4 regions of the Polaribacter sejongensis genome follow, and region 1 is predicted to be linked to each of the others. Evidence: riboswitches for the same ligand, from Rfam matches in the RefSeq annotation. Region 1 holds a riboswitch; each other region holds the start of a gene.
What was found. Region 1 has a riboswitch for cobalamin ahead of WHD08_RS12020 (DUF5074 domain-containing protein). Riboswitches for the same ligand answer to the same signal wherever they lie in the genome.
Positions count from the first base shown of each region.

Region 2: another riboswitch for cobalamin. It lies ahead of WHD08_RS14285 (TonB-dependent receptor); the one in region 1 lies ahead of WHD08_RS12020 (DUF5074 domain-containing protein).
Region 3: another riboswitch for cobalamin. It lies ahead of nrdG (anaerobic ribonucleoside-triphosphate reductase activating protein); the one in region 1 lies ahead of WHD08_RS12020 (DUF5074 domain-containing protein).
Region 4: another riboswitch for cobalamin. It lies ahead of WHD08_RS03150 (TonB-dependent receptor plug domain-containing protein); the one in region 1 lies ahead of WHD08_RS12020 (DUF5074 domain-containing protein).

Region 1 is NZ_CP150667.1:2,848,453-2,854,436, forward strand. Features, by position in the region: gene WHD08_RS12010 (glutamate dehydrogenase) at 1-346, shown strand, start outside; gene WHD08_RS12015 (alpha/beta hydrolase family protein) at 354-1,196, shown strand; gene WHD08_RS12020 (DUF5074 domain-containing protein) at 1,241-2,308, opposite strand; cobalamin riboswitch at 2,429-2,636, opposite strand; gene WHD08_RS12025 (S41 family peptidase) at 3,247-4,818, opposite strand; gene WHD08_RS12030 (deoxycytidylate deaminase) at 4,808-5,236, opposite strand; gene WHD08_RS12035 (HupE/UreJ family protein) at 5,449-5,984, opposite strand, start outside.
Region 2 is NZ_CP150667.1:3,440,770-3,446,753, reverse strand. Features, by position in the region: gene WHD08_RS14290 (YncE family protein) at 1-443, opposite strand, end outside; gene WHD08_RS14285 (TonB-dependent receptor) at 440-2,449, opposite strand; cobalamin riboswitch at 2,550-2,736, opposite strand; gene WHD08_RS14280 (response regulator transcription factor) at 3,365-4,033, opposite strand; gene WHD08_RS14275 (Ig-like domain-containing protein) at 4,224-5,420, shown strand; gene WHD08_RS14270 (hypothetical protein) at 5,428-5,984, shown strand, end outside.
Region 3 is NZ_CP150667.1:1,612,582-1,618,565, reverse strand. Features, by position in the region: gene WHD08_RS06745 (DUF559 domain-containing protein) at 1-136, shown strand, start outside; gene WHD08_RS06740 (MFS transporter) at 129-1,280, opposite strand; gene nrdD (anaerobic ribonucleoside-triphosphate reductase) at 1,498-3,288, opposite strand; gene nrdG (anaerobic ribonucleoside-triphosphate reductase activating protein) at 3,292-3,744, opposite strand; cobalamin riboswitch at 3,863-4,060, opposite strand; gene cysS (cysteine--tRNA ligase) at 4,318-5,796, shown strand; gene yidD (membrane protein insertion efficiency factor YidD) at 5,907-5,984, shown strand, end outside.
Region 4 is NZ_CP150667.1:816,453-822,436, reverse strand. Features, by position in the region: gene WHD08_RS03170 (7TM diverse intracellular signaling domain-containing protein) at 1-764, shown strand, start outside; gene WHD08_RS03165 (response regulator transcription factor) at 901-1,227, shown strand; gene WHD08_RS03160 (ABC transporter substrate-binding protein) at 1,387-2,517, opposite strand; gene WHD08_RS03155 (GMP reductase) at 2,517-3,554, opposite strand; cobalamin riboswitch at 3,630-3,875, shown strand; gene WHD08_RS03150 (TonB-dependent receptor plug domain-containing protein) at 4,014-5,951, shown strand.

The DNA.
Region 1 (5,984 bases):
TGAATCAAAAAAAGGGAAAATAAAAATTGATGAGGTAAATATCAAAGAAATAAATCCCCTACTAACTGGTATTTCACTATCTGTTTTAAACATGTTTGGCATTCCTTTTTTTAGTGGAACCATTATTACGTTGGATGTTTTTAAGTTGTTTAGTTTTGATACTGTTTCTGTACTATTTTTTACGTTAGGATCTGTTTTAGGAACATTTTATATCCTATTTTTATACGGGAAATTTGCAAAAGTAATTCAACAGAAAACAGGGAAACTCACAAAAGATATCAATCTAATTTTATCCATAATAACAGGTTTAGTAGCTGTTTTTACATTTATAAAACTATTTATTTAAAGAGAATATGAAAATTTTAAAAAACTTAATCGTTCAAGGAAAACACAGTAAAGCTATTGTTGCAGATGTTTTTTACAAAGAGAATCATCAACCAAAAAAAGTAGTTATTTTCTGTCATGGGTACAAAGGTTTTAAAGATTGGGGAGCTTGGAATTTAATGGCGGAAGCGTTTGCAGAAGCAGGTTTTTTCTTTATAAAATTCAACTTTTCTCATAACGGAGGTACCGCTGAAAACCCTATAGATTTTCCGGATTTAGAAGCTTTTGGAAATAATAATTATACCAAAGAACTAGACGATTTAGAAAGTGTTATGGATTGGATTTCATCCGAAGAAAAATATAAAAATGAAGTTGAAATAAATGATATTTCAATAATCGGACATAGTAGAGGTGGCGGAATTGTATTGCTAAAAGCAAATGAAGATGCAAGAGTAAAAAAAGTAATTTCCTTAGCTGCAGTGTGCGATTTTGGCTCTAGAAGCTCAACCATTGGCGATTTAGAGAACTGGAAAAAAACAGGTGTTAAATACGTTTTAAATGGACGAACAAAACAGAATATGCCGCATTTCTATCAGTTTTATTTAGATTTTAAAGAAAACGAAGAGCGTTTAAATATTCAGAAAGCGGTAGAAAATTTAAAAATTCCACAGTTAATAATTCACGGAGATAAAGATACCTCTGTTTCTATAGATGAAGGTAAAAATATACATTCTTGGAATGCTGAAAGTCAATTTGAAGTTATTAAAAATGCAGATCATGTTTTTAATGTTTCTCATCCTTGGAAAAAAGAAAACATGTCTAAAGAATTAGAAGAGGTAACTGAAAATTGTATCGATTTTTTGAAAAAATAAATCTACAAAGTATTTCCTTGTAGATTTATTTTAGGGTACTTGTTTTAGATTTCAAACTCTTTAGCAGAAAAGTAAATATCTATTGGAGAAGCTCCTACGTTATCTACCGTTTTTGCTACCGTTTTATCGGCGTTATAAATTACTAAACCACTATTATCTGGATCTATAAAATCCTTTAAACCGATAACGTAAACTTGTTTCGTATTTGGGTGTTGTTTTACAACTGTGTTAAATGCAATTCCGTCGTTAATTGGTGCTGCAAACTCTTCAATTACTTTGGTTTCTGTATTAAAAGTGTAAATTTTTCCAGATGCAGATTCAGACCAAAAAGCATTCACACTTTCTGAGTTCATTGTTAAAATACTGTTTGTATATAAATTAATAACATCATCTGTAACAGTTACTGTTTCGTTAATAGAATAGTCTGCATTTAGTTTTGTAAAGGTGGCAGCTGTGGCTCTTTTTTCTTTTGCTACCCAAATAGTTTCGTTTTTATCTTTTAAAAGTCCAGAAATACTATCATCAAAAGTTATTACAGAAGTAAACTCTTTAGTAGTCATATTCATTACAACTAATTCCTTTCCATCTGCAATTAACACATTTTCTGCATCTACAATTAGTGCAGCATTGTTAAAAAGAATTTCATTAGAAACCTCACTTATAGCATCACCAATACCAGTAGTAGTATTTACATGGCAAAGATTGTAATTTCTACTTCTTCCACTTCCAGAGGTATTAATTACCAAACCATCCGTGTTAGAATACATTTGTAAATAAGATGGAGAAGATACGTTAGAAGAAGTTATAGATTCTTCTACACTTAATGTTTCTAGGTTAACTTTAGAAATATATGATGGTCCATTTTGACTTACAATATATAGTTGATTATTATAGTTAGAAAAAGAGGTGCTTTCTGCATTTTCAGATACCGTAACGTTTGGTGTTGCAATTTGATTTTCGTCTAGAAATGTAAGTGCTGTTTTATCACTTTCTAGAGATAAGATAAAGGCATTATTGTAGGTTATTGGAGCTTCAGGAACTACATCTTTTTTAGTACAAGATACTGCAAATAATAAGCCAATTAAGGCTAATCTAGTTAGACAACTTTTCATTATGATTGATTTTAAAATTTTAAATAACAAAATAGGCAAGTTCTTACTCTTATTAAAAAGCGGAAAAACCATGTATATGACACGTATTTCTTTTTAACTTTTCTCCCGAAAGTTAAAAAAGACGAATATAATTTTTGGCAGGTCTCCTGGCTTGCATTTTGTTAAAACCTTCCCGTCTTTTGTAAAGACAGTGGTGTAAGAAATAACGATAATCTAATTAGACAATGCTTACAGTTGCGGGAACAGCTCAGGCTTAAAAAAACTACCTGATTCCCTTTTAATTTTAATTCAATTTATTGAATATAAAACCAAAAATTTATGATGCAAAAGTATCCCCTTTTTTCATTATAAAAAACTAATTTCAACAAATAATCTAGTGTATTTTTATGTCTTAGGAATTGCAATTTCCTTTTATAAGATAGTGAGATTTCTCAATCGCTAAAGAGCTTATTTTGAAGTCATAAAAATGAATGCAAAAAAAACACACAACTTGTCACTGTGAAGTATTTAGAAGTCTCATAGCAGTGATTTCACAAAATTAAACACCCAAATTGTCATTTCGACGCAAGGAGAAATCTCATAACAGTGATACTATAACAAAAAGCAATTTTATGAGATTTCTCTCTCCGTTCGAAATCACAAAATTGAACGCAAAAAACTTACAACTTGTCACTGCGAAGTATTGAGAAGCCTCATAACCGTGATACCACAAACATGAGCAAATCATGAGATTCCTCAATCGCTTGAAAAAAGCTCATTTCGGAATGACAAACTGTATGAAAAAACACCCAAATTGTCATTTCGACGTTAGGAGAAATCTCATAACAGTGATTCCAAAACAACAAATAATATTATGTGATTTCTCTCTACATTCTAAAAGACAAACAGTGTAAAACATTCAATATTGCTATTGTAAAACGATCAACTAAAACTACAAACTACTTCTCACTCTCCAATTCCAAAACCTTCTGAATCATTTTATCATCCTGGTGCATAATTCGGTAAAAGCCAACATCGCCAAAAAGCGTGTTTGCAATAGAAGCTTTTAGGTATTTTTTTAAGCTTTTTTTGGTTGTTAAAGAAGGTTTATAGGCATCTTTAATATCAGATAAATAAATATTAAAAACAGTATCATCTGTATCAAAATCAGTAATAAAACTATCTATTGTCCATTTTTGTAGCTTTTTTCTATTGTTATCAACATAATCAAAAGCAAAATCATTAATAGTATTAAAGTAATAACCATTCATGTAAGAAGTAGTGTCTATTGGTACAAAAACATCCGGAATAATTCCGCCACCACCGTAAACAACCTTTCCTTTAGGAGTGGTGTATTTTAAAGAATCTACTACTTTTATGCTGTCTTTACTTAGTAGTTCACCATTAGAAACTCTCTTTTGATAATCTGTATAATAATTCTTATTTCCTTTGTGGTCATAGGGTTTTTGAATAGATCTACCGGTTGGCGTATAATAACGAGCCGTTGTTAAACGCACAGCAGAACCATCGCCTAAATCCATTTCTATTTGTACCAAACCTTTACCAAAAGAACGTCTTCCAATAATAGTTCCTTTATCGTTATCTTGTAAAGCACCAGCTAAAATTTCTGATGCAGAAGCAGAGTTTTCATCAATTAAAACATACAAACCACCTTTTTCAAAATCACCTTTAGACGTTGCAAAAGATTCATCAATTTCGTTTTTATTGTTTTTGGTAAAAACAATCAGTTTATCATCTTCTAAAAATTCATCAATAATACTATTTGCAATGTCTATAAAACCACCACCATTGCCTCTAATGTCAAGAATTAAATCAGTCATTCCATCATCAATTAAGGTGTTTAATGCAGATTTAAATTCACTGTAAGTATTTCTTGCAAAACGATCTAATTTAATATAACCAACAGAATCGTTCACCATATATGCTAAATCAACACTTTTAATATTAACATTACCTCGAGTCACGGAAACGGTAAAAGTAGAATCGTTACTTTTTCTATAAATTTTAAGCGCAACCTTGGTGTTTGGTTTCCCTTTTAAATAACCAGGCACTTTATCGGTGTACATTTTTTTACCATACAAAGTATCTTTGTTAGCCATTAAAATTCGGTCTCCTGCCTTAATTCCGGCTTTTATACTTGGGCCACCTTTTATAGGTTGAATAACGGTAATTGAATCTTCAATCATTCTAAACTGAACGCCGATTCCTACAAAGTTACCTTGCATGTTTTCTGTAACCGCTTGCAGCTTTTCTTTAGGAATATAAACAGAATGTGGATCTAGTTTACCCAACATTTGCGTAATAGCTCCGTCTAAAAGACTTTCTGTATTTACAGTATCTACGTAGTCTTTTTCAATAAAATTAATAAGTTTTCTTATTTTTAGTTCTTGAGACGAATTTTTATTTAAAGACAACATATTGCTACCACTTCCGTTAAGCGAAAGTCCAATAAGTAAACCAAAAATAACTGCTAAAGACAAGTATATAGGGAGGTTGTTTCTATTCTTCATAAGGTAAATGCATAATTTCTACGCCTGCTTTTTCTAGAAAATTGATACCAGAAGTATCTTTGTATGATTCTGCATACACAACACGTTTTATTCCTGCTTGGTGAATTAATTTGCTGCACTGAGTACATGGAGATAAGGTAATATATAAGGTTGCACCCTCTGCAGATTGTGTAGAAGACGCCACTTTTAAGATGGCATTTGCTTCTGCGTGTAAAACTTCCCACTTTGTAACTCCATTACAATCTTCGCAAGAATTATCAAAACCAGTAGGTGTTCCGTTAAAGCCATCAGAAATGATCATTCTGCCTTTTACAATTAACGCGCCTACTTGTTTACGTTTGCAATGAGAGAGTTTCCCCCATTCGCGAGCCATTTTTAAATAAGCCCTATCGTATTTTAATTGTTTCTTTTCAGTCATACAGAACGAAAGTAAAAAGATTTAGATAAATATGACGTTAATAATTAGACAAAATTTATTTTCAGCTGTTATGAATAATTTTTTGGGCGTTCCCTTATAGGTCGGGCTTTCCGCTACAATCTTTTTATTCATCCTTCATAAAAAGGATTTTCACTGCAATCCCTAACGCAGCTAGTCTGCAAACAGCAGTTTAATACTTTAAATTTTAAGGCTTACCAAAATACTCTATCTAGCATCATTTGTATAGAAAAACCAATTACAATAGACGAGCAAACTAAAATCCAATCTCTTCTGCTAACTCTAAAAAAGTTTTGAAGTAATGTACCAACAATTAAAATACCTAAGACAATAATAATTTGAGCAGCTTCTATACCTAATGCAAATTCTAATAGCGGAAACAATTTATTTTCTTCTTTACCAACCATCATTTTAAAATAGTTAGAAAACCCTAAACCGTGAATTAAACCAAAAAACAAGGCAAATATTAAGTTGATGTTTTGGTTACCAGAAGTAGTATTTTTTGCTGTAAAAACATTAATTGCTCCAGTTATAAAAATGGTTACCGGAATTAAATATTCAATAATATCTATTCTAATTTTTAGAATTCCGTAAGCAGATAATGCCAAAGTAACAGAATGACCAATTGTAAATAAGGTTACTAACCATAAAACTTTTTTCCATTGTTTAAAGCTAAATACAACAGCTAACACAATCAAAAATAAAATATGATCGTAAGCAGATAAATCTA
Region 2 (5,984 bases), 590 kb from region 1:
AAGTAAGTTGTTAAATACGCTTTTCCGTTGTAAAACTTTATGTACCTGCAATTATCAACATTTATTTGTTTAATTTTTTTTCGAGTATTTACATCTAAAACTTCTACTTTATTAGACGCATTTACAACCACATATAATTTAGAACCATAAATTCCCATATCATTTCCAACATCACCCAAACCACCAACTTCTTCTGGATTTGCTGTCCTAAAAACTTCTTTTTCGTAAATTCCAGTTTCAAAATCCATATAATCTAAAGCTGCTTTATTCATAGACATGTTTCCTTCATTCAATAAATAAAACCCTTTTAAATCAGCTATAGGTTCTGTAGGAATTTCTGGAGTTATGGAGTCATCAAAATTCTCATTGCTACTACATGCATTGAAAAAAAGTACAACAGCTAAAGCTGATGCAATCTGTACACTTAATTTTCTTTTGTTCATAATAAAAAATTTAAAGTAAAACGATAGGATCTCCCAGGCATTGGGAAGTTTTTTACTACCGCATATTGTTGATTAAACACATTATTTACTGCTACTAAAACCTTTAATTTCTTTCGATTAAATAATAGCGTTTTGCCTAAACTTAAATCGTGTGTAAACCACGGATCTAAATAATTAGAACTGATGTTTGCCTTTTGGCTATATCTTTCTCCTGTATAAATAAAACTGTAATTAAATTCTATTTTTTTGTAATCTATCATAGCACTTATACTACCGCTATGAACTGGTATGTACGGAATTTGATCTCCGTAGTTACTAGCGTCAGCAGTAGCATCTATAGATTCTTGGTACGTATAACTTAAGTTTGTAGTGTATTTAAATTTCTCACCTAGACTCCCACTCGATTTTATATTTGTTTCTATTCCGGTTGTTTCTACTTTGCCTAAATTAAACATAGACCAACGGAATAAATTAGCGCCAGGAATCGCAACAATTTTGTTGTCTATCCAAATTTTATACACATCTGTTTGTACATCAAATGCTGTTTTTTTAAAGTCCGTTTGGTAAGAAAACCCCAAATTTACCTGAGTCGCATCTTCTGGGTCTAAAAAAGTATTTCCGATAAACGTATAATACAAATCATTAAAAGTGGGTTGTCTAAAAATTTCTTTATAAAAACTCCTTATCCTAAATTTATTAGAATTAAAAGGTTGCCAATTCATCATAATTGTAGGTGAGTACTTTTGCAAATCTTCTGCAGCTTCGTAATACAATACAGTTTCATCTACCGTTGTACTTAAAAGACTTGCTTGAATGTGGATTTTATCAAAATTAAAATCAGCAGCTAAAGCTGATAAAAGCGTGATTCTTTTAGGATATGAAAATCTGTACAAATTCGCATCCATCGTATTCTTTTGTAAGTCTGTTGCCAAGGATAATTTCCAAAAAGGTAAAACCTGAAACGTATTTACCATCGATAGATAATATTCTTCTTGTGTATATCTATTATCTAGTTCTCCATCCACTTTTATAATTTCTGGATCTACGTAACGAGAATAATTATGCGCATATTTACCTCTTAACACAAAAAAGTAAGAGTCGTTTACATGCTTCGTAAATGCTCCTTGTAGAAAATTATTTTGATCCCATAAACGTTGCGGACGCTTAAAACGATTGGCAACGATGGCTCCAGGTAAACCACGTTCAGAATCATAGTGATATAATTTCACGTTCCAATTATTCTTAATTCCATTCGAACCATGTAAAGACGCTTCTGCCCTAAAAGATTCGATATCGGCATTATTACGTGTTGCTATTGTATCATAACTTCCGTTTGTATATCTAAACTTATACTTTCCGTTGGCATTGAGATATTCTGTACTAAGGCGAGCACTTAAATGCTCATTTATCTTAAAATCTACATCTGCAGAGGGATTTACCAAACCAAACGAACCTGTTTTTAAACTGACATTTGTATTCACCTTTTTTCCTTCTGAAAATTGAGGAGTTTTAGACTTTAAATAAATACTATTGGAAGAAGCATACGATTTAGCAGATTGATCTAAATCTGAACGTTGCCCTTGATACAATGAAACAGCTTCCATGTTTTGCACAGAATATTTACCTAAATCTATTTGTCCGTTTTGTGCGTTTCCAAGCTGAACACCATCATAAAAAACTCCGGTATGTTGTGAGCCCATTCCTCTCACATTTATGGTTTTTATTCCTCCAATTCCGCCATAATCTTTTAATTGAACTCCGCTAAAAAAACGAATAGCATCTGCAACACTAGCATTACTTAAACGACTTAAAGTTTTCCCCGTTAAAGTCTGAACAGTAACTGGAGAAAAATGTATTTTAAGCTTCTCTTTATTCGTTATTAAAAAGATTTCCTTAAGCTGAACTGCTTTTGTAGAATCTATTTTTTGGGCATGTAAAACACCTGAATTACAGCATCCTATAATCAAAAATATAGCCCAAAAAGAATGTAAAAAAGAATTCCTCATACTTAAATTTTGCGTACGAGGATAGAATAAGAGAAGTGCTACGTATCTAAATAATAGATATGCAGATTCCTAATTCTAGCTTCAATCCTCGAAAGCTTAATGAATTATTAAAAAAATGGCAGGTCTTCTGACTTACTCCTTCCACCCAGTCTTCCCATTCTTTCGAAAAGTGACTATTCGGGTTTCAACTTTAGAGCTTACAGCTGCGGGACAGTTCTAGAATTAAACTAGATTCCCATTTTAATATCAAGTTTTTAAACTTGATAACCATTCTTAGTTAAAAAATAAAGTACAAATTTATCTACTTTTCAGGAATAAACAACACGCTTTTATTGTTTATTTCTAAACAACCTCACTATTGATTAAAACCTAAAAAAAGCACAAATAATTTGAATAAAAAGCATCAATAATGCTACTTTGTTGAAGTAAAAAAAATGACTAATTAGAAAGGCAGAAAATACCCTTTAGAGAATAAAATACTTAAATATAAACTATGATAAAGATCAATAGTTTCAAAATTTAAAAGCCGTATAAATATCTTATAGAAAAAAAACAACTCCAAATAAAATAACTTAATGACTGAAAACACTGTCCCCCAACAATATTAAAATACTCAAAAATTATAATAAATGAAGCTGTAATAAACTCATATATAAAATGGTATCTAAAAAACCACTGTACTTTTCTTTCAATTTATTTTTTGGTTTTCTAAAAAAATCAAAATCTTTAGAGAAACCTGATTACTACTTTTAAAACAAGGTTTCTAAAAAAAGCCTCACGGATTTCCGTAAGGCTCTCAATTAGAACTCTTTCCTTTTCAATAGTTTCTTTTCTAAATACTATTCAAATATATTCCAATAAAACATATAAATTTTACGGGTTTCCGTAAATAGCAGTTTTATATTTAAAAAAGAATTACACTAACCCAAAATCTTTAGCAATAGCAACCAAATGCGTTGGATTACTTGCATTAAAATGTTCCTTTAAAAATTTCAACCTTTTTTCTATAGCACTTATACTAGAGGGAAAACACCCTTTTTTTCTCAGGCTTTTACTTATTTCTTCTTGCAGTGATCCCATAGAAAGTGATGCTATTAAAAAAACATCAAAATCAGTAATCTCTAGAGCTTGCTTTGGATGAACCGTAGTATTTAATTCTGGCGAAATATAAAACTGATTTGTAGTATAAATTCTATGCATAGCATTCCTTAATTCTTTTAATCCGTTTCTATTCTTCCAAACATAGCCATCTATCTTTAGATTCTTATACAAGTGCTGAATTTTATAAGGTTTATCTTCAACAGAGAAAACAATAATCTTTAAATCTGAAAATTCTTTCCTAGTTTTATGTATTAACTCTTCTCCTGACTTTAATTCTTGCGGAGTTCCATCATTTTTAAAAGACAAATCAGAAATAATTAGATGGTAAGGAGCGTTGTTTAAATAAGCGCTTTTAATTTTAAAATACGCATCATCACAATACGAAACAAAATCTATATCTTTTATTCCTATTTCCTCTAAAGCTATTTTAATTCCGCTATTAATAACATCTATGTCTTCTGCGACCAAAACCTTTTGAAACATTTTTTACTTTTTAAAATGAAAATTTTCTTTTAAACTCCTCACTAATTCAATATCAAATTTAATTTTTCATTTTTTAGTTTTTATACGGGTTTCCATATTGTTAAGTACTTTTTTTTAAGAAAAAGTTAACTATTATAATGAGGACTGTAAACATTCGTTTTTTTCTACGACAGAATTTAAAATAAAAATAATGAGATCTTTACAATTTATTCTATTCCTTTCACTCATTTTTAATAGCTGTATTGAAGATGATATTATCGCAGATAATCAACCAGAAATATTAAGTTTTAACAACTCCATTACAGAACTTGGTATAAAAAATACGCATCTATACAACACAAAATACACTAATAATATAGGAGAAATAACAACTCCTCAAATTAATTGGAACAGCAGCAATGCTAACATTGTATCTGTTTCTAACACCGGCTTACTTACAGCACTATCCATAGGAACATCTGTAATTACAGCTTCTGTAACAACTGAAAGTGGAAGTATTATTACAAACGAAAACAATATAGAAGTTATAGCTGTTGATAAAAAACTAACAATAGATAATGTTATTGAAGAGATAATTATCTCTAAAACATACCAATACACTTCAACTTTTACAAATGAACTTGGAGAGATAGAAGATTTAAAAGTATCTTGGAATAGCTCTAACCCCTCTATTATTACGGTTTCTAACGAAGGCTTAATTACAGCTATTAGTGAAGGTACAGCAACCGTTACAGCAAGTACCACAACAGCAGACGGAAAAACAATTAGCACGGAAGATACAGTAGCGGTAGTAACTATAGACGAACGTATAAGTATTAATAACCCAATAGAAGAGTTAAACATAAACAATACCCACCAATACACCACAACATACACAAACAGTAGTGGAGAAACAGAGAATACTACTATTACTTGGCAAAGCTCTAACACAAACGTATCAACAGTTTCTAATACCGGCTTAATAACCGCAATTGCACCAGGAGAAGCTGTGATTTCAGCAACAGTAAACTCTTCTAATAACACGATTACAACCCAAGATACAGTAATTGTTATTGGCAACACCACTCAAGAAAAAACAGGAACTTTAAAAACATCAAGCAGTTATGAACTTAGAGGTGATTTTACTTTAAAAGAAATACCAAACACAAATGATTTAGAGTTAACAATTGACGAAAACTACAAGGCATCAGACAGACTACCTGGTTTATACTTATACTTTACCAATAATATAAATACAGTAGCAAATGCTAAAGAAATACAAAAAGTTACTGTGTTTGAAGGAGCCCACACATATATTATAAAAAATACAGGTATTAATGATTTTACACATTTATTATATTGGTGTAAACCATTTGGTGTAGACGTAGGAAATGGAGAAACTAAATAAAAGAAACATGAAAAAACATATCATTACATTCGTTTTAATAGTATTAGCAAGTAACATTAGTTTTGCACAATGGACTAAAGGGAAAGGAAAAGGGTATTACAAACTTGCAGGATGGCAATTACAGTATGATGAGCATTATACAGATACAGGAGCTAAAGACCCTAATAGAACTAGAACTTTGTTTAACACTAGTATCTATGCAGAATATGGGTTAAGTAATAAATTTGATGTTATTGCATACGTACCATTCTTTGCTAGCTCTTCTCAAAATAATCAAATTTCAGGTACTACAGGAGGAACTATTAGCCAAGGGGAAACAGTAAATTCTTTTGGAGATGTAGATTTAGGTATTAGGTATGGTTTATACAAGAAAGGAAATTGGGCTGCTGATATAAAACTAACATTAGGATTACCAACAGGTGATAATAATGGTGGTAGCGATGGTAGTTTTCAAAACGGAGATGGAGAATTTAATCAAATTCTATCATCATCTCTAGGTTACTCCACATCTTATAAAGACAAACCTGTTTATTTAAAATCTTATTTAGGTTACAACAATAGAAG
Region 3 (5,984 bases), 1.2 Mb from region 1:
TTTAGTGGCCGCAAGAAACACAGCAATTGCTGTTTTGCAGGAAGATGGTAATTTATCGCAACCAGCAAACAGCAATATTAAAAAGGCGTATGTTGCACTTTCTAAAAACTCTAAAATTTGGAGTGAGATTAGTTAGATTTCTTCAGTAAAACTAAATAGTAATAAGAAAAACAAATACCTATTGCTACCATACCAACTCCAATAAGCAAAGGCGAATTATAGGCGTAACCATAGGTAATTGGCAATCCGCCGAAAAAAGCACCCATGGTATTTCCTAAATTAAAACTAGACTGACCTCCGGCAGCAGCAATACTTTCTGATCCTTCAGCAGAATCTATTAAAAGCATTTGTATTGGAGATGAACAACTAAAAGCAGCAACACCCGTAATAAATGCCATTGAATAACTCATAAATGGAATGTGAGCTGTAAAATAAATGATAATTAAACAGAGCATCATAAATATAAAAGAAACAGTTACTGTTTTTTGAGGTGTAATAATGTCTGCTAATTTACCTCCTAAAAGGTTTCCTATTATCATTCCTAAACCAACTAAAACCATCACAAACGGAATTCCGTCTTCATTAATTTTGGTAATTTCGGTCATTAATGGTGCTATATAGCTTAACCAAGCAAATAAACCACCAGTTCCTATAGAAACCATACCGATTATAACCCAAGCTTTTTTTGTTTTAAAATAGGCCAACTGACTTTTCTTACTAACTTGTGAAAGCGGTTGCATTTTTGGAATCCAGAAGTATATAGAAAGCATCGATAACAAACCAAATAAACTGATTATTAAATACGTGTATCTCCAAGAAAAGTGATGCCCAATATAAGTGCCTAAAGGAACTCCAATAAGGTTTGCAATGGTCATACCGGTAACCATTATGGCAATTGCCTGTGCTTTTTTACCAGGGTCGGCAAATTTTGCAGCCACTACAGAGCCAACTCCAAAAAACGCACCATGTGGCAAACCTGCCATAAACCTAGAAACGAGTAAAAGTGAATATATTGGAGAAACAGCAAATAATGCATTAAAAACAGCAAACAAAAGCATTAGAAAAATTAATACTTTTCTAGGTGAATATTTAGCGGTAAATAGTACTAAAATAGGAGAACCAATAACAACACCTAAAGCGTATAAAGAAATTAAATGCCCTGCAGAAGGAATATCAATATTTAAGTCTTTAGCAATATCGGGTAAAATACCCATCATTGTAAATTCTGTCATTCCTATGGCAAAAGTCCCTAGTGCTAATGATAATAAACTCTTTTTAATCATATAATTTTTTTGACACCCTTTTTTAAAAGTTTGGCAAAAGTACTACATGTAAACTTTCTACAAGACATATAATTGTGAAGATTTGTTTGATTTAAAAAATGGTTTCTATTTGGGAGGGTAACTGTAATTTTCTTATTGTTAGTTTTTTATTTACTTATGGAAGGAACAAGTTTCTGTAAAAGAAGAAACTCATTCCTTAATTAGTTGGGGTGGTTTAAGAAGCTTTAATATTGTTTAAGTGATAAAACCTTAAATCGTGTTCATTTTGTCTCTCTGAACTAAAGTTCGAAATACGCTTTAGGTATCCAATAACTCGTGTTCCGTAGTCTATATTTTTAGAATTGCACTCACAACATTTTTGAAGTGTTTTTTTATCAATATGACCACATTCATTACAAATAGTAATCTTTACATTAAAACAAAAATAATTGCATCCAGCTTTTGCTGTAGCTTCAATTAGCTTAAGAAAACCGTCTTTATTAGGAGCTTCTTCTAGGTTTAAATGAAGTGCAGAACCACCATCTAAATACTTTATAATATCTGTACCATGCAGTATTATTTTATCCAAAGAATTGATAGCATTATTTTCTACAGGATAGAAATAAGAATTATAACAATCTCTGGGTACAAATAAGCCATCTTCTTTGTCCCATTTTGCATTTTTTACACCTAAATTTTCAGCAGGGACAAACTCAGTATTAAACATGTAACCATACGTTACTTTAGCTTCCTTGTTTGCTTCGAAAATTATTTTGAGCTGTTTTGCTACAAAATCTTTATAGATTGGCGTATTTTCTGCTTTTATTCCTTGACTTTCTGCTGCTTCTACCATTCCATTAATTCCGATAGTTAAAAACTGTTTATCAAGTGATATAAAACCAGCATCATAAACCGGAAGCATTCCTGCGTTTTTATATTCTTCAATTAATTTTCTGTAGGCAATTTGATATTTTTGAATTTTATTGATTTCGGTTTTAAGATCTTTACCTTGTTGAATTAAGCGATTCATATTTAGAGTAATCACATTAATCGAGCCAGTTGAAACACCTCCAGCACCGAGAGAATAGCTAAAAGTATTATCGCTAATTTCGTTCCTTAGCCTGCAGCAAGAAGCTAAACTATCTGCGCTTTCAGATTGATATATAAAAAACGAATTTCCTTCGCTTAATTCTGTGGCGCACATATTTGCAAATTCGGTATCTACAGGTTTGCCTTCTTTTACTAACATTGCAGCGGTAACTACCGGAAAAGTTAAAACAGCTTTTTCTCTTTCTTTATTAAACCATTTCATAAAGAACTGTTGTAGTTCTTTAAGGCTTTCCCATTGCGGTTTTGTCATGTCAGGGAAAACAAATTCACCAAATAAGCTATCAAAATATTTTTCATCATACAAAGAAATGTTCCAGAAAACAGATTGATAACCTCTGGCAGCTGCAGGTTGGTTTATGGCGTAAACAGCATGTTGTAAGTGGTTAGAAACCGTTTTTGTATTAGTGTAGAGGTAATCTTTTCCAAAATCTTTTCTAGCAAAATAATCGAAATATAGTAAAAATTCTACAGTTGCCAAAGCACCTGCAAATTGAGAACTTACCGCAAAAACAAGGTTTACAAATTCACCACAATAACTCTCTAAGTGTTGAGGAGCTTTACTTTCTCCGCCCAATTTTGTCAATCCATCAAATAAAAACGGATACATGCTAATAGAAGTGCAATAGGGTTTTAAAGAAGTTTCATCATGTACATAAATTTCATGAGCTTCTATTTGTCTTACATATTCATTAGCTAGTTCCTTGTTAAACAACTGTTCAATTTTATTTTTCACCAACTGCCTATTTACTTGTACATTGATGTCTTTATTTAATTCAGCTTCCATTGTGGCTATGTTTTTTGAAGAAACATTTGCGTTGGCATCTATTTTAGAGCCATCTGCAGCATTGTTAGCGTTAATGTAATTACTGATAAAATTAATTTTTTGGTCTACCTGTTTTTGTGTTAAGCGAATCATAGCTTAATAGTTTTTTAAGAATAAATGATTTAATATATTATTTGTTTTTACGTCTATAAATTGCTGATTTGTATTAGGATTTTCTAAGCCTCCTTTTTTAGAGATCCATTTTCCAGTTTTAAGCCAGGTAAGGTGTTGTTGTAAGTTTTTATCAATCCTTTTTTCACCAGTATATAGACAGGTTTTGTAGCCTTCTTTTTGTGCATATTTAAGGTGATTAATAAGTTCTTTTTGATGCCATTCGCCTCCCATAAATAAAACACAACTTGCAAACCCTTTGTATTTTTGTAATGTTTTTTGGTATAATTTGATAGAGAGTTGTTGTCCGTTTTCTTCTTTCCATAATATGGGGGAATGACAGCCTTTACAACGAATCTGGCATCCACAAATGCTAAAACATATGCTGATTTCACCAGGAACTTCTTGCAAAACAACCTGAATACTAGAGTAATTCATGTTCACGAAAATTATAATCAATAAAATGTATTTATTGATGGTTAATAATGTGTCAAAAAGGTACGATAACCAATGATATAAGTAGATACATCGTGCCAATAACCTTTATCCCGAAAGCTCGACTAATAGGAAATTGGCAGGTCTTCTGACTTACTCTAGTTTTTACGTCTTCCCATTTTAGAAATAAACAGTGACAAAGAATGTAACAACCTTTAATAGAGCTTACAGCTGCGGGAACAGTACAGGTTTTTCACCTGTTTCCCTTTTAATTATAACAACTAAAGCTGTTATTAGAACCAAATTCTATTCAAATTTAAAAATGATTTAACTACTTTTACTCTAGCAGATAATAACTTGTTAAGAAACTTATGAACAGCTTTTTTTTGTTGACTTAGTTGTTTATATAGTTTTTATTTTAAAATTTAACTTTATTTTTTTTAGAATATTATCCGAATAAAGAAAAAAAATAGGTTTTATGACAAACTTTAAATCTTATTAAACTTCTAACAAATTCCATTTCGTCATTCTTTTTAAAGTGTCTATCTTTATCCGCTGTAATTAGTCACTTATTTAATGGAACTGTACAAAGAAAATCAACTGAAAGTATACAACTCTTTAACAAAGAAAAAAGAGAATTTTAAATCTATAACAGACGGATACGTTGGTATGTACGTTTGTGGTCCAACCGTTTATAGCAACGCACATTTAGGTAATGTTAGAACTTTTATGTTCTTTGATGTTGTGTATCGTTATTTATTGCATTTAGGCTACAAGGTACGTTATGTGCGTAATATAACCGATGCAGGTCATTTAGAAAACGATGCAGATGAAGGTGAAGATAAAATTGCTGTAAAAGCTCGTTTAGAACAAATTGAGCCGATGGAAGTTGTACAGCGTTATACTGTAGATTTTCATGATGTTTTAAAAAACTATAATTTTTTACCACCAAGTATAGAGCCTACTGCAACCGGACATATTGTTGAGCAGATAGAAATGATTAAAGAAATTATTGATAAGGGGTTTGGGTACGAAGTAAATGGTTCTGTATATTTTGATGTACACGAGTACAATAAAAAAGAAAATTACGGAATTCTTTCAGGAAGAAAAGTAGAAGATTTATTAAATAATACCAGAACTTTAGACGGGCAATCTGACAAGAAAAACCCACAAGATTTTGCACTTTGGAAAAAAGCGGATGAAAAGCATATTATGCGTTGGCCTTCTCCTTGGAGCGATGGTTTTCCGGGTTGGCATTTAGAATGTTCTGTAATGAGTACAAAATATTTAGGCGAAAGTTTTGATATACATGGAGGTGGAATGGATTTAAAATTTCCACATCACGAATGTGAAATCGCACAATCTAAAACATGTAGTGGTGTAACTCCTGTAAATTATTGGATGCACACAAATATGCTTTCTTTAAACGGACAGAGAATGGCAAAATCTACAGGAAACTTTATTTTACCAAATGAAATTTTATCTGGAGAAAATAACATTTTACCAAAACCATTTTCGGCAAGTGTTGTTCGTTTCTTTAACATGCAAGCCAATTACAGAAGTATTTTAGATTTTTCTGGTGATGCTTTAGAAGCGTCTGAAAAAGGACATTCTAAATTGATGGAAGCGGTTAATTATTTAGATAAAATTGAAGCAGGAAAAACATCTACTTTTAATGTTCAAGAATGGAAAACAGCTTGTTATGCTGCCATGAATGACGATTTTAATACACCAATGTTAATTCCACAATTGTTTGAAGCTGTAAAGGTTATCAATCAAATCAAAGAACATAAAGCAAGTTTAACTGCAGAAGATTTAGCCGAATTTATAGCTACAATTAATGCATTTGTTTTTGATGTTTTAGGGTTGATGAATGAAAATTCTCAAGACAATTCAGAAAAAATAAATGGAGTTGTAGAATTGCTAATAAAGCTAAGAAAAGAAGCCAGAGAAAATAAAGATTGGGCATTATCAGACCAAATTAGAGATGAACTAATTACATTAGGAATTCAGCTAAAAGATGGTAAAGAAGGTACCACTTTTTTAATCAATTAAAGAGGGAATTATGAATTTCAAGTTTTTGAGTGTAATTGTCATTTCGAAAGAGGAACGATTGAGAAATCTCATAATCAGGATATATTCATTTAATTCTTAAATTTTAATCATTGAAAAAAATACTGTCTTTTCCATTTATATTGCTAGTTCGTTTTTATCAAGTCGCAATTTCACCATTTACACCAGCA
Region 4 (5,984 bases), 2.0 Mb from region 1:
AAGATTCTAATAGTAGTTTCAGTTATAAGAATATTAACCAATTAGAATTTAAGCCTTTACGTACGAAAATTTTAGACAGACATTCTAATGCTACTTTTTGGTTTAAGGTACCTTCAAAAGAAACACATTTAGATTATATTTTTAGAATAAATAATATAAGAGCAATTAATGTACATGCGTATCAAAACTTTAATGAGATATCTAAATTAAGTAATCAAAGATATGTTTCTTTTAAATTTTCTAGAGAAGATCCTGTATATATAAAAGTTAACTCTAATTTTAGTTCTTATTTTCCTGTAGAATTGAGTACAGTTGGTGAGGGGACTTTTAATGAAAAAGTACAGTTAACTATTAACGGTTTTTATTACGGAGTTGCTTTTCTAGTGATTCTTTTTAGTATTAATTATTATTACTTTTTTAAAGATTCTTCCTTTTTATATCATGCTTTTTTATTGATGAGTATTACTTTTAGTTTTGTAATTTTTGATGGGATCTTAAATTTTTTTAATGTTGACCAGAAAAAAATAGAATTCTTAATTTTATTAGATTATATCTTATTAAGTTATACATCTTTAAAATTTGGAAATAGTTTTCTCTTGTTAGAGAAGTATTTCCCTAGGGTTAAGAAGTTTACTTTTGTTTTGTTTTTAACAATTATTTTATTCGTAATCTTATTTTTTATTTTAAGATTAAACGAGTTATATATAATTTTAAGCGTTTTAACACTTTTGCTTTTATTTGTTTTTAGGTGTTTTACTATTTAATAAAAACAACTATACGAAGCTCTTTGTACTTTCTTTTGCAATTTCATTATTTAGTGGGCTAGATTTTTTTGTTTTAAAGAATTTTGGAGTTTCCTTATTCGAAACAAATGCTACCAATTTAAAAATAGGAGGCTTTATGCAAATTATAGTATTATCATTTGCTGTTTTATTTAGAGAAAAAGATTTAAGGAAATATAATTTCTTTATGAAAAATGAAATTAGAAAGTTTTCTAAAGAGATAAAACATCGTACAATACAAGAAGAAGCTTTAAAAGTAGATTTAAATAATTTGAGTTTAAGAGAAAGGGAGATTTTTGACTTAATAGTCTGCAGTAAATCAAATAAAGAAATAGCAGCTGAAATAAACATTTCTGTAAATACTGTAAAATTTCATGTGAAAAATATTTATTTAAAATTAGATATTAAAAACAGAAAAGAAGCTTTAACATTAAAAAAGTCATAAAACACTAGGGTTTTAAGGTAAACCACCCAAATACTACCCAAATACTACCCATAAAATAAATAGAATTAGTTATTATATATAGTACATTTGAAATATGAAATTAACCCCCCAATAATTTTAATTGTAAAGACCTTCAATATTTCTATTGAAGGTCTTTTTTTATTTCATTTTCTCAAAAAATGTCATTTTATAATCGGGTAATAAATCTGGATTTGTAATTTTAATAAAATCTTTTAAAACTAAATCAGGTCTCGTGGCAGCTAATTCATAATATATAATTCCGCCCGTTTTTCCTTTCTTAATTGTTGAAGTGTAAATTTCATCATTTTTAAAAGCATCAAATTCTGTATAAATTTTATTACTTTGTAATAATTGTTCTTTAGTAGAAAAGAACCCTGGAGAAATCCAATATTCAGCATTTTGACCTTTATCAAAAATACTTTCAAAACTTAAAGACAAACTCCCTTTTCCTTTTGTGTGTTTCCATAAGTAGTTAAGGTTTGCATCTTTTATAAATTGTGCTACAAAACTTTCACCTGCAGGTAAATTCCAAATATCTTTACTCATGATTGCACCAGACAAAATGGTTGGTTTTTTGGTTGATTTTAGTGCGATTTGTTTTGCTACTAAATAATTACCTTCAATTACTTTAAAAATACTATCAGCTTGTTTTTCTTTATCAAAAAGAACACCAAAAAACTTAATCCATTCTGCTCTTCCTAAAGGAGTTTCTTCTAACCAATCTCCATTATAAATTACGTTTATTCCCGCTTTCTGTATAGTCGTTAAGCTTTTGTCTGCAGAAGAAACACTATAACCAACTACTAGTTCTGGTTGTAAGTCTAATAGTATTTCAGTATTTAAAGAGGTTTCTTTACCTATTTCTTTTATTTTTCCTGCATCAATTAACTGTCTTGTTTTTTCTGATGATACATATCTAGCATAAGGAAAACCGATAATTGAGGTTTCTTCGTTTAACAACTCAACCATAGGAATATGAGTTGTAGAAGTAACTACAATTTTTTGAATAGGAGTATAGATGGTATTTTCTAAAGGTGTATTTTTTTCTGATTTACTTTTAATAATATATTCAGAAACTTCTTTAGAATTTTGATAAGCAGATTTTATAACCAACTTTTTAACGCCATTATCCTCTACAATGTCAAACCCCTTAGCGTATTTAATACTACTTTCTGTTTGTGTATGATTATCAACTTTAACAGTCTCTTTCTTACAAGAAACGGTTATCAATAAAAATAATAAAATAGGAATTAACTTTATGTTTTTCATTATGAATATACTTGATTTTCTTGTTCTTGAACTCTAATAAAAGTAGTTCTTTTAGTCAATTCTTTCAGCCTGCTTGCACCAACATATGTACATGTAGATCTAATTCCGCCTAAAATATCTATAACAGTATCATCTACATTTCCTCTGTAAGGAACTTCAACTGTTTTTCCTTCGGATGCTCTATAATTTGCAACACCACCAACATGTTTGTTCATGGCAGTTGTAGAACTCATTCCGTAAAAAGCTTTAAATTTTTCTCCATTTTTTTCAATCAGTTCACCACCGCTTTCTTCATGTCCAGCAAGCATGCCGCCTAGCATTACAAAATCTGCACTACCACCAAAAGCTTTAGAAAGGTCTCCAGGGATTTTACAACCTCCATCAGAAATAATTTGTCCGCCCATACCATGTGCTGCATCTGCACATTCTATAATAGCAGAAAGTTGCGGATAACCAACACCTGTTTTTACACGAGTTGTGCAAACAGAACCAGGACCAATACCTACTTTAATAATATCAGCGCCTGCCAATAATAATTCTTCTACCATTTCTCCAGTAACTACATTACCTGCAATAATTACTTTATTTGGGTGATCTTTACGCATTTTCTGAACAAAATTCACAAAATGTTCTGAGTAGCCGTTAGCAACGTCAACACAGATAAAGTTTATTTGAGGAAATTCAGATAAAATTTCTTTTACCTTTACAGAGTCTTCTTTTCCTGTTCCTGTGCTAACTGCAATATTATTTAAAGTTTTTTCATCAGCATTTGTAGCAAATACTCTCCATTCTTCTATAGAATAATGTTTATGGATTGCAGTAAAAAGGCCATGTTTTGCAAGTGCTTTTGCCATTTCAAAAGTACCAACAGTGTCCATATTTGCAGCCATTATAGGAATCCCTTTCCATACAACATCACTGTGTAAAAAAGTAAATTCTCTTTCTAAACTTACTTGTGACCTCGATTTTAATGTAGATCGTTTTGGGCGAATCATTACATCTTTAAAACCTAACTTTAATTCATTTTCTATTCTCATTTCTATCAAAATTATCAATCCTTAAAGGTATAAAATTTGGAAACGAATTAATTAGATTGTTCATAAGAATGCATATATATTTGCAACGATTTTGGTTTTGATGTAGAAATAATTTACATCGAATTAAAAGGGAATCTGGTTGAAATCCAGAACTGTTCCCGCAACTGTAAGTTTATACTAAGCTTGTGCTGAGTTTATTTCAGCATCATTTAGTACCTCTTTAGAGGATGTTATTAATTCTTTTACCACTGACATTTTTTTGTTGGGAAGGTATAATAACATAAAACGAGTCAGGAAACCTGCCATAAATCACGAGTTTAAAACTTTCGGGATAAAGGTTTATGTACTAATTCTATTTTGTACACAAATTTACCTGATTTATTTAGATTCCTTGTTTAACAAGGAGTAATCTTTATTGTTTTCTTGTAAAAGAAGAAGACTTAAATTAAATCATTAAAAATGAAAAAACAATTATTAATTGTTGGTGTTTTGGCATGTAGTTTTGCTAGCACAAATCTTTTTGCACAGCAAAAAGAAAAAGTAGAGGCTTTAGATGAAGTTGTTGTTACAGCAACAAAATTCAATCTAAAAAAAGAGAATACTGGTAAGGTAATTCAGAAAATTACTCAAAAAGAATTGCAACAAAATGCTGGTAAAAATGTTATTGAAATCCTAAATAATGTTGTTGGTATTGATGTTAGAGGTGTAAATTCTAATGCATCAGAACCAAGAAGTATTAATATTAGAGGAGGAAGAAATAGGCAAGTTTTAGTTTTAATTGATGGTGTGCCAGTTACAGATCAATCTGCAATTAATCAACAATTCGATTTACGTTTATTAGCCGTTAGTCAAATAGAGTCTATTGAAATTTTAAAAGGAGCATCATCTACATTATATGGTTCTGGAGCAGCTACTGCAGTTATTAATGTTGTTTTAAAGAAAGCATCAGAAGATAAAATTTCTGGTTCTTTTGAAACAAGTGTTGGTACAAATAATACCGCAAATGTTAAAGGAAGCGGATTATCTGATAACAACCAAAACGTAAGTTTAAACGGTACTTTAGGGAAACTTAATTTCTTAGGTTCTTTTAGTATTACTGGAACAGACGGAATGTCTGCTGCAAAAAGTAAAACAAATGCTGTTTATGAAAATGATAGTTTTTACAGTAAAAATGCATTGTTAAAATTAGGTTATGCAGTAAATGATCAATTTTCTATAGAGACTTTCTTAAATTATGATAATTTTGATTATGATTTTGACGCAGGGGCTTTTTCTGATAGCGATGTAAATACAGGAGATCAAGAGCAGTTTAGAGTTGGTGTAAAACCAAAATACACTTATAATAAAGGAGAAGTTTACTTATTAGCTTCTGCAAATGTGGTAGAAAGAAATTTAGAGCAATTCAATTCTTTTGCGGGTACTTTAGACAACTACGAATTTGTTGGTAGAAGTGTAAATTTAGATTTAGTAAATAGATATGATTTTAAGGATGGTAAAATTCAATTAATTACAGGTTTAAATTATCAAATTCACAGTAATAATACAGTTACTCCTTTTGCAGAAATTGAAAAAGGAATTGCAAATTTTAATACTGTAGATCCTTATGCAAGTGTAGTGTATATAACAGATTTTGGTTTAAGTGCCAATGTAGGTGGACGATTAAATATTCATAATGTATATGGTAATCATGCAGTTTATGACGGGAATCTTGCGTACTCAGTTTTAAAGAATGAAAATGCTTCTATTAAATTATTAACTTCTTATAGTACAGCTTTTATTACACCAAGTTTGTATCAATTATATGATGGTTTTTCTGGTAATTTAGATTTAAAACCAGAATCTAATGAAACTTTTGAAGCAGGTTTTGATGTAAATTATAAAGATTGGCTTCAGTTTGATGTGGTTTATTTTAATAGAAAAGAAGAAGATGCAATTATTTATGATAATGCTACCTACAAATATGGTAATGGTTCTTCTGATGCAAATGGTTTGGAAATAAATACCAATATTACGCCTCTTAAATTTTTAACTGTTAACGCTTCTTATACATATGTAGATAAAGATAATACAGAAGATTTTAACGATTATATTCCTGCAAATAAATTTGTAGCTGGTTTAGATGTAAATGCTTTTACAAATACATTCTTTAATATTACTTATAAAAATGTAGGTGATAGAAGTATTTTTGATAGGTATGGTTCTTTTGGAACTGCTGGAGAAGATGTTACTTTAGAAAGTTACCAAGTATTAGATTTTGCTGCTAATTATAAATTATTAGAAGATACTGTAACTTTATTTGGTGGAGTTACAAATATTTTAAACGAAGATTACGATGATATTTTAGGGTTTTCTACACGTGGTAGAAACTTTAAATTAGGAGTAAGACTTCAGTTTTAATAAAGGGAAATTTGCTATTTTCGAAAAGAGGAA